One region of the Eubacterium limosum genome, then DNA from elsewhere that is predicted to be linked to it. Evidence: a T-box and tRNA genes for the amino acid it is inferred to sense, from the RefSeq annotation. Region 1 holds a T-box; the other regions hold tRNA genes.

What was found. A T-box is a leader RNA that pairs with one kind of tRNA and senses whether it is charged. The one in region 1 lies ahead of pheS (phenylalanine--tRNA ligase subunit alpha), so its partner is inferred to be a tRNA-Phe.
Region 2: it has a tRNA-Phe gene. The T-box ahead of pheS (phenylalanine--tRNA ligase subunit alpha) is inferred to sense a tRNA for this amino acid. The anticodon was not compared.
Region 3: it has a tRNA-Phe gene. The T-box ahead of pheS (phenylalanine--tRNA ligase subunit alpha) is inferred to sense a tRNA for this amino acid. The anticodon was not compared.

Annotation. Positions count from the first base shown of each region.
Region 1 covers NZ_CP019962.1:3,800,460-3,803,730, reverse strand. The annotation lists gene B2M23_RS21565 (potassium channel family protein) at 1-395, shown strand, start outside; gene B2M23_RS21570 (NAD-binding protein) at 1-73, shown strand, start outside; gene B2M23_RS17815 (TrmH family RNA methyltransferase) at 397-1,233, shown strand; T-box leader at 1,245-1,476, shown strand; gene pheS (phenylalanine--tRNA ligase subunit alpha) at 1,553-2,575, shown strand; gene pheT (phenylalanine--tRNA ligase subunit beta) at 2,588-3,271, shown strand, end outside.
Region 2 covers NZ_CP019962.1:2,235,169-2,238,439, reverse strand. The annotation lists gene B2M23_RS10385 (IS30 family transposase) at 1-819, opposite strand, end outside; tRNA gene B2M23_RS10380 (tRNA-Cys) at 952-1,025, opposite strand; tRNA gene B2M23_RS10375 (tRNA-Gly) at 1,033-1,107, opposite strand; tRNA gene B2M23_RS10370 (tRNA-Phe) at 1,150-1,225, opposite strand; tRNA gene B2M23_RS10365 (tRNA-Asp) at 1,457-1,533, opposite strand; tRNA gene B2M23_RS10360 (tRNA-Val) at 1,549-1,624, opposite strand; gene B2M23_RS10355 (class I SAM-dependent DNA methyltransferase) at 1,709-2,452, opposite strand; gene B2M23_RS10350 (M20 metallopeptidase family protein) at 2,476-3,271, opposite strand, start outside.
Region 3 covers NZ_CP019962.1:2,605,446-2,608,716, reverse strand. The annotation lists gene B2M23_RS12270 (GntR family transcriptional regulator) at 1-661, opposite strand, end outside; gene B2M23_RS12265 (cobalamin B12-binding domain-containing protein) at 661-1,332, opposite strand; tRNA gene B2M23_RS12255 (tRNA-Phe) at 1,975-2,050, opposite strand; tRNA gene B2M23_RS12250 (tRNA-Ile) at 2,085-2,161, opposite strand; tRNA gene B2M23_RS12245 (tRNA-Pro) at 2,185-2,261, opposite strand; gene B2M23_RS12240 (cation-translocating P-type ATPase) at 2,469-3,271, opposite strand, start outside.

The sequences.
Region 1 (3,271 bases):
TTGGGATTCAGGAAATTTATGGAAAAGCCAACAATGCCCAGCACGAAAAGGTTCTGCTCAAACTGGGGGTTAAAAAGGTCTTTTCACCAGAACGTGATATGGGGGAACGCGTCGGCCACAGTCTTTATTCCGGTGATTTTATCGATGCACTGGAGCTTGATACAGACCATTCGATCGTTGAGGTTGACGCCTTGCATAAATGGGAAAACCAGGCCCTGGAATCACTGGATATGCGTACAAAGTACGGGCTCAATGTCATTGCGATCCGGTCTCAGGATCATTTAAATGTTTCGCCGGTGGCAACAGATGTTATCCGGGCCGGCGATAAGCTGGTCGTGATCGGAGATAATGCAGATATTAATGATGTCACCCGCCTCTATCAGTCTGGAAATTAAAATGATGGGCCAAGAATTAATTACATCACGCCAGAATTTGACGGTTAAGAATGTTATCAAGCTAAAACAGAAAAAAAACAGAGACCGCGAGAAACAGTTTATTCTGGAAGGAAACAAGCTTTTCATGGAGGCTGAAGCCTGGAATGTGGCGATCACTGCGGTTTATGTAACGCCGCAGTGGATTGAGGGAGCTGAAGAGGCTGTAAAGTCAGCTTTTAAACGTCTGAAAGACATGGGTATCCCGGTTTTCACTGTTGACGCCAGCGTTTTTGAAGCCATGTCGGCTTTAAAGATGCCGGAAGGTATTTTATGTACGGCAGATAAATTTGATACCTCTGAAAAATTTTTTGAAAAAAAATGCAAAAAAAACGGGAAAAAATGTCTGAGTTATGTTATATTAGATGATGTGCAGGATCCGGGCAATGTTGGAACCATTATACGTACAGCGGATGCCGCTGGCTTTGACGGTATTATCTGCTCATCAAAAACCGCAGATATATACAATGAAAAAGTTTTGCGCGGGGCCATGGGGTCGGTGTTTCATTTGCCGGTGCTTCAAACCTGTGCCCTTGAAGAAACGGTTCTTTTTCTAAAGGAGCAGGGTACACGTATAATCGGGACTTCGCTTCAGGGAAAAACTAGTCTGTCTGCTTCGCTGGCTGCACAGAAAGCTGTGGGCATTATTCTTGGCAATGAGTCAAAGGGAATGTCAAAGTGTATTGCGGACCTCTGTGATGACTTATACAAGCTACCTATGTACGGACATGCTGAATCTTTAAATGTTTCGGTAGCGGCAGGTATTTTGATGTACGATATCGCGCGGGCGATGCACGAATAAAAAAGAATATGATAAAGACGATGATGGAGAAAGTAGGCGGCACGCCGCTCACTTACAGAGAGAAAACCCCGGCGGCTGAGAGGGTTTTGGTGAACAGTGCTACTGAAGTTCCCTCCTGAGTTTTGACTGCCAAGGCACATGGTGCTTGTAGTGGTCAACGTCAACGTGACGTTATACGTGAGGGGCTGCACCAAATAGGTTGCGGCAACAAAGGTGGTACCGCGGAATCTATTCGTCCTTTATGCAGTTTTGCATAAAGGGCTTTTTTAGTTTGCTGCCGCGATCCGATAAAATTGTTATTATGAAGAAGGAGATAAAAATGCAAGAGGAATTAAATCGCATCAGAGAAAATTGTTTGGAAGATCTGAAAACTGTCGGCGATATGAAATCGCTCGATGACATCCGCGTAAAATATCTTGGTAAAAAAGGTGTTTTAACCGCTGCCTTAAAGGGAATGGGCAAGCTTTCCAAGGAAGAGCGCCCTGTTATTGGCAAGCTGGCCAATGAGGTTCGGGAGGAAATTGAAACCGGACTGGCAGGAAAAAAGGAAGCGCTGGAGACAGCGGAAATGATGGCAGCCATCGAAAAAGAAAAGCTGGATGTTTCTTTGCCGGGTAAAAAACCTTCTGAAGGCAATCTGCACCCTTTAAATATCATCATTAACGATCTGGAAGAAATCTTCCTGGGAATGGGCTTTTCCATTGCCGAAGGGCCAGAGATTGAATGGTCAAAATATAATTTTGATTATCTTAACATGCCACAGGAGCATTCGGCCAGAGATTTACAGGAAACCTTCTATTACAATGACGAGGTTGTCTTAAGAACTCAGACTTCACCCGTTCAGGTTCGCGTTATGATGGATGAAAAGCCGCCACTGCGTGTTATCTCTCCGGGTCGCGTTTACCGTGCCGATGAAATCGACGCGACTCATTCACCGGTGTTCCATCAGATGGAAGGGCTTGTCATTGATAAGGGTATTACGATGGCCGATTTAAAAGGAACCCTTGATATGTTTGCAAAAAAACTTTTTGGAGAAACTGTTCAGACTAAATTCCGCCCGCATCAGTTCTATTTCACCGAGCCAAGTGCTGAAATGGACGTAACCTGCTTTAAATGTGGCGGCACCGGCTGCAAAGTGTGCGGCAACAGTGGTTGGATTGAGCTTTTAGGCTGTGGGATGGTACATCCTAATGTACTGCGCCACTGCGGCATTGATCCGGAGGTTTATAGCGGATTCGCTTTTGGCATGGGCCTTGAACGTGTGGCCATGACCAAATACGGAATCAACGACTTACGTCTGCTTTTCGAAAACGACATGCGTTTTCTGACACAATTCAAATAGGAGGAGCCCCATATGTTAGTATCACTCAACTGGTTAAAAGAATATGTAAAAATCGAACAGGACCCCAAAACTTTCGGGGATATCCTGACAATGTCCGGCACAAAGGTGGAAACCATTGAGCCCATTTCGGATGAAGTTTCCGGTGTTATCACTGGTAAGATTGTTAAAATTGAAAAGCATCCTGATGCTGATAAGCTGGTTGTTTGTCAGATTGATGTGGCAGCTGCGTCTCCTTTGACCATTGTCACCAGTGCGACCAATGTTTTTGAAGGGGCGGTTGTCCCGGTTGCGGTAGAAAACTCAGTGGTAGCTGGTGGGCATAAAATGAGCCGTACCGATTTTCGCGGCATTATGTCCTATGGCATGATGTGCTCTGTTGAAGAGCTGGGGATGAATACAGATTTGTTTTCCCCTGAAATTAAAAATGGTATCTATATTCTGCCTGAAAATACTGAGCTGGGTGTTGAGGTGCGTGAGCTGCTCTGGATTGATGACAGCATCATCGAGGTGGAATTAACGGCTAACCGCGGAGACTGCCAGTCTATTTATGGCATTGCACGTGAAGCTGCGGCAGCGCTTGACGAGTCAGTGGCTCCGGTTAAACTCTATGATAAAAAAGAAACTCAAAACCAAATTGCCGATTATCTGAGTGTTAAAGTCGAAACCGAGCTGTGTCCGCGCTATGTGGCTAAAATG
Region 2 (3,271 bases), 1.6 Mb from region 1:
TGTTTCACGCTGCCAAGGGTGGTGTGGCAATGGAAAATAAAACGGAACCTGATTCAACGCCTCCGATATTTCACCGTGTCTGGCAAATTCCTTACCTCTGTCGGGTGTAATGGAAAAACAAGGCTGTCCGGTCAAGCATTGAATCATTGTATCACGCACCTCAACAGAAGCTTTCTTTTCGGCCTTTTGACTAAGCAGAAAACGACTTTTCCGGTCGGCAAGGGTTACCAGGCAAGGGCCGGCTTTCTTACCAATGACGGTATCGGCTTCCCAGTCGCCTAATCGGCATCGGGTGTTCGCTTCTGCCGGTCTGTCTGCAATCGCATGGCTGATGGGGATTTTACCGCGTTTTTCAAGATGATCTTTTGTTTGCCGTGTTTTGCCTCGATGCCTGAGTTGACGGATGGCCCTGCGATTCCCATGAGACGCACGTTGCTCTTTGGTGTCGAACATTCCTGCATAAATCGCCCGATAGATTGTCGTATAACTGACCGGTCGATCCGCGTTTTCCAATGAAAATCTTCCTGCAATTTGTTCGGGTGACCACTGATGCTTAAGAAACCGATCACGGACATATTCATACAAGGCAGGATCAGATAGTTTTAATTGAGGTTTACATTGCTTTCTTCGACGGACATAAGCCGCCTGCGCGGCACTTGGAGAATAGCTGCCTTTGTTAGAATTGCGAGCCAACTCACGCGAAACCGTTGACTTGTTTCGTCCAATATTGTTTGCGATAAAGCTTAACGAATAATTTTGAGCGTAAAGAAGATATATCTTTTCGCGCTCAGATGGTGTAAGATGTTTATAATGACTCATAGCGCCTCCTGGTATTTGGATGTCTTTGCAAACTCCATTTTACCAGAAGCTATGGGTCATTATTTATTCGTTGCACTTAGATTGTATATTCAAGACAAAAAAGCCGCTGTATCAGCGACTAAAATTCAAGGTTGGAGGTGCTACCCAGAATCGAACTGGGGATAGAGGTGTTGCAGACCTTTGCCTTACCGCTTGGCTATAGCACCTTAAAAATGGAGCGGAAGACGAGATTTGAACTCGCGACCCTCGCCTTGGCAAGGCGATGCTCTACCACTGAGCCACTTCCGCTTATTAATCTATTAACACTGTCTGACCACTTAGTGATTAAAGTGGTGCCCAGAGGCGGAATCGAACCACCGACACGAGGATTTTCAGTCCTCTGCTCTACCGACTGAGCTATCTGGGCCTACTGTTTATCATACAGCTGTCAATGCTTCCCACTTATAAAATCCTTTATTCTGCCTGACTAAGCGATTCGCACCAAATCAAAGATTTGGACTCTCTGCTTATACCGACTGAGCTATCTGGGCTTGCATAAACTTGCAGCGACGAGTATTAATTATACTGTCTCAAGTTAATGTTGTCAAGTACTTTTTCAGAAAAAAATAAATACTTTTACGTTTATGTACTATAAAAATGGCGACCTGGAAGAGACTCGAACTCTCGACCTCCAGCGTGACAGGCTGGCATTCTAACCAACTGAACTACCAGGCCGCAGTACATAAAAAATGGTGGTCGCTATAGGGCTCGAACCTATGACCCCCTGCTTGTAAGGCAGGTGCTCTCCCAGCTGAGCTAAGCGACCATCAACTTGAGTACGTGCATTATTATACGGCAGCACGCACTCTTTGTCAACACTTTTTTCACACAAATTTTAAAAAATTTGAAATTATTTTTTTTCGGCCACAAACTGGACGCGGTCGCATTCGTTGCTTCCCTGCAGGAAAGTGCCAAAAGCGTAGATTTTAATATTGATAAAGCCCGCGTTCTTGAGCATGTGGTAAATTTCTTCTACTGTATAAATATACTGGCTCTGGCTTTCATCGTAACGGGAGTAGCGGCCGTCCTCCTCTTTTATGAAGAAGGAGAGGTCATAGTCCATACGCCCGGCTTCAAAGTCCGGCGAATTTTCCCATACACAGTAGACATTGTCCAGGTCATAGACATAGGTATTGTCCTTAATAACCTCTTTAAACTTAACTGGGGTGTTGATGTCAAAAAGGAGCAGTCCGCCGCTTTTAAGGGCATCCTGGCTGCAATAAATGAAGTTCTGAACCCCGTCCTTGTCGGGCAGGTAGTTGACGCTGTCACAGCAGGAAACTACCGCGTCAAATTCTTCGCCGATCTGAAAATTACTCATATCTCCCATAAAGAACCGGACATCTCCCAGGTTCTGTTCGGCGATTTTTTCATCCGCGACGGTCAGCATTTCCTCAGACAAATCCACAGCGGTTACTGCATAGCCCTTTTGGGCCAGCTCGCTGGTAATGTTACCGGTGCCGCATCCAAATTCCAGCACGCTTTTCACTTCATTTTTCGCATTGAGCAGCAGGCGGAACACGTAATCCCCCCACTGCTTATAGTCGATTTCGCGCATCAGGTCGTCATAGACCTGTGCAAATTTCTCATACATTCTGTTTTCTCCTCACACTCTTTTTAAAGGGTGTATTCTCCCGCTTTGGTAAGAATATTCATATAAACCTGAAGTCCTCTCAGAAGAACCTTTTCGTCAAAATTAAATCCGTGGGTATGGAGGTTCTGGGTATAGCCCTTCTCCTTACTGCCGGAGCCAAGGCCCATAAAAACACCGGGAATGGCTTTCCGATACATGGCGAAATCCTCAGCCAGCATCACTTTTTTAAACAGCTTCTTTTCATCTGCCTCACCGCACAGGGGCCAGATCTGGTCGAACAGGGCCTCACTATTGATCACCGGGGGGTACATATCGACAAACCTGATCTCAATCCTGCAATGGTACATCTGCTCAATACCCCTGGCCATATCCACCATACGCTTTTTCATGGCCTCCTGGACATCCTCTGAGAATGAGCGCACTGTACCGGAAAGGCTGACCTTATCGGCAATAATATTCATTCGGGTACCGCCGTTTATGGTGCCGATGGACAGCAGGGCGCTGTCATTGGGGCTCACCGTCCGGCTCACGATTTTCTGAAGGCCCGAAACGTAGTCAGCAGTAGCTACAATGGCGTCAATCCCCTGGTCCGGGTCGGCCGCGTGGCCGCTTTTTCCCAGAATATCAATATAAAATTCCGAGGTCATTGCCATCATCGGCCCTGGGGTGGTGCTGATGAGCCCTTCCTCTACAAAGGGGAACAGGTGGTAGCCAAAAACAGCTTTGACTTTGTACTTTTCAAGCACGCCGCTCTCAACAATGGGGCCGGCCCCTCCCGGTCCCTCCTCGGCGGGCTGGAACACCAGCAGCGTGTTGCGT
Region 3 (3,271 bases), 1.2 Mb from region 1:
TATAAAAGGTTTCGCAATAGCCTACAACACCAAGCTCGACATCCGTTAAAAGCTGGGACACCGTCAGTATGCCGCTGCCTTCGTCGATTCCAAGCTGCCCGGCCGTTTCTTTCTGAGCCTTCTGCGGCGTTATTTTCAAATCAATCTGAACTGAATAAGGCGAGATACGGTCTGCCAGAATCTCAACGAAATCTCTGGCCTCCAGCTCCTTCTCAATCAGCGGAAAGCCTGGATAGTAAGGGATATACTTGATGTCATAACCAATGGGCTGCTGCTTTTCATAAAGCACCCGTCTTATCCTGAGCACACGCGTATTGGGATGAATCTTCAAGATATAGACCAGATCTTTGGTCGATTCAATCACATCGACATCCACAATGTGTATCTGATCAATATCTGTGGTCTCAAAGCCGACTTCGTTGAATGTAAGGATATAATCGCTGCCATTTGTTTTCCTTACAAAATGCCCCTTTCCCTGGACCAGATAAACCAAACCGTCCCGCACCAGCATTTCCAGTGACTTTCTTACAGTCAGACGGCTAACATTGTAGGCTTCGCACAGAGCCGCCTCTGAGGGAATAGGGTCATTGGGCTTCAAAAGCTCCAGGTTAATCTTTTCCTTTAAATCATTTGCAATCTTTTCATAAATCGGTATATCCATTATCTGTAACCATTCTCCGCCCATTCGAGGCAGTACTCCAGCCCTCTTCCTGAATTTTTGACATAGGCATCCGCAAAAGCCTCTGGACTTTCCTGTTCCTTTTGCATCAGGCCTCCACCCACAATAATTTTCAGGTCATCACGCAGTCCGGCGTCATGGATCATCTTCAGCGCTTTTTTGACCTCTGCCGTGGCCGTGGTCAGCAGGCCGCTGAAGCCTAAAATCTGCGGGCGGGCCTCCCTGATTTTTTCGACAAAAACCTCGGGCAGGACATCCACACCCAGATCAATGACATTAAAGCCATTGACACAGGCCAGGCCAATAAAAATATCTTTTCCGATATCATGCAGATCGCCGTGGATGGTGCCGATCAGTATGGTTCCCCGGCTGCCCGGAGCTTCTCTCTGATCTGCCGCGCTGCGTTTATCAAGCTTCATAACCTCTTTAAAAATAATGCCGGCCATGATCAGGTCACCGATAAAGTACTCCTCTTTTTCAAACAGCTCGCCCACGTTGTCCATTCCCTGCTGAAGATACTCCGCAATATCGCTCATGCCTATCCCGGCATTAAGGGCTTTTTCCACCAGGCGCAGTGTCTTCTTTTCATTCAGGTCTGTCACACTTTTTATGATGTTCGTTTTAATTTTTTCTCTGGAAATGTCTGTATTCATTTTAAATCACCTTTACGCCTAGTATAACTGATTGTCCTTAAAAATACAACTCTGAACACCATACCCTGCTATCCGTCAGGGCTGCAATATTTTTCAAAAAATAAAAAAAGTCAGACTTGCTGTCTGACAAACCTGCGGCTAAATTTCAAAGTGGTGCCCAGAGGCGGAATCGAACCACCGACAGGCCTTCTTTTCCGGCTGCTGCCTGTTTGACGCTCTTGCTTTTTCGTCTGAGCTATCTGTCTGGCTTTATCTTTTCAAAAAATAAAAAAAGCCAGACCTGCTGTCTGACAAACCTGCGGCTAAATTTCAAAGTGGTGCCCAGAGGCGGAATCGAACCACCGACAGGCCTTCTTTTCCGGCTGCTGCCTGTTTGACGCTCTTGCTTTTTCGTCTGAGCTATCTGTCTGGCTTTATCTTTTCAAAAAATAAAAAAAGTCAGACCTGCTGTCTGACAAACTTGCGTCTAAATTTCAAAGTGGTGCCCAGAGGCGGAATCGAACCACCGACAGGCCTTCTTTTCCGGCTGCTGCCTGTTTGACGCTCTTGCTTTTTCGTCTGAGCTATCTGTCTGACTTTATCTTTTCAAAAAATAAAAAAGTCAGACCTGCTGTCTGACAAACTTGCGTCTAAATTTCAAAGTGGTGCCCAGAGGCGGAATCGAACCACCGACACGAGGATTTTCAGTCCTCTGCTCTACCGACTGAGCTATCTGGGCTTATGTTTTACTGAGCTTGCTTTTTAAAAGAAACTGGTGGGCCCTCAGGGACTTGAACCCTGGACCTGCCGGTTATGAGCCGGATGCTCTGACCAACTGAGCTAAAGGCCCGTATAATCGTTCAGATAAAAAAATGGTCGAGGTGAGAGGATTCGAACCTCCGGCCCCATGGTCCCAAACCATGTGCGCTACCAAACTGCGCTACACCTCGAAACAGAACTCTTATATTATATTATCTTTAACTCTTAATGTCAAGCACTTTTTAAAATTTTATTTTTTAAAACCGTGCTGCCTGCGACTGTCTCACTTGACGACTTGCTTATTCTAGCACAATTCTTAAGCCCCCGTCAAGCATTTTTTAACAAAAATTTAAAATAAAAAATCCAACCCGTATCGCGGCGATACGGGTTGGAAAAATCTACAGGGATGTCTGTTTTAAATCCAGCAGCTTATGCGCCACAAGCCACCGTTCGGTTTTATTGATGGCGGCCTTGAGCAGCAGCATAATGGGATAAATGAGGAACAGCATCGGCAGCAATACCAGCACCACCTGCCAGTTGGTGGGGTAGAACGGTATTACCGCGAAGAAGGTCGGGAAGAACAGCACTGCGCCCACATAGGTGATGGTCATTGCCCAGAACAGGATGGTCCGTTTAACATCGAGGGGCTGGCAGACACCGTAAAGGATAATGAGCCCGGTGACGCCGGTCAGCAGGCAGGCCATGGTAGACAGCTCACTGACGCTGAAATCCAGTATATTCCCAATAATCATAACCACGACAATATTCACGACAATGGTCAGCGCGCCCGGCAGGGCCTTTCTGAGCACTGTCTCCAGGAAATTGCCGGAGAGCCTGTTTTTGTTAGGCTCAAGAGCCAGAAAGAAGGATGGAACCCCTATGGTTACTGTGCTGATAAGCGTGAGCTGAATCGGAATAAAGGGGTACGCCTCGCTGGCCACAATCACAATGACGGCTAACAGAAAGGAGTAGATGGTCTTGACCAGGAACAGCGATGCCGCGCGGCTGATGTTATTGATGACGCGCCGGCCTTCCATGAGCACCTTGGTCAGGCTGGAGAAATTGGAATCCAGCAGAACCAGCTGTGAGACCTGGCGTGCAGCGTCGCTCCCCGCGGCCATGGCAATGCTGCAATCCGCGTCGCGCAGAGCCAGCACATCGTTGACGCCGTCACCGGTCATGGCCACCGTATGCCCCGCGT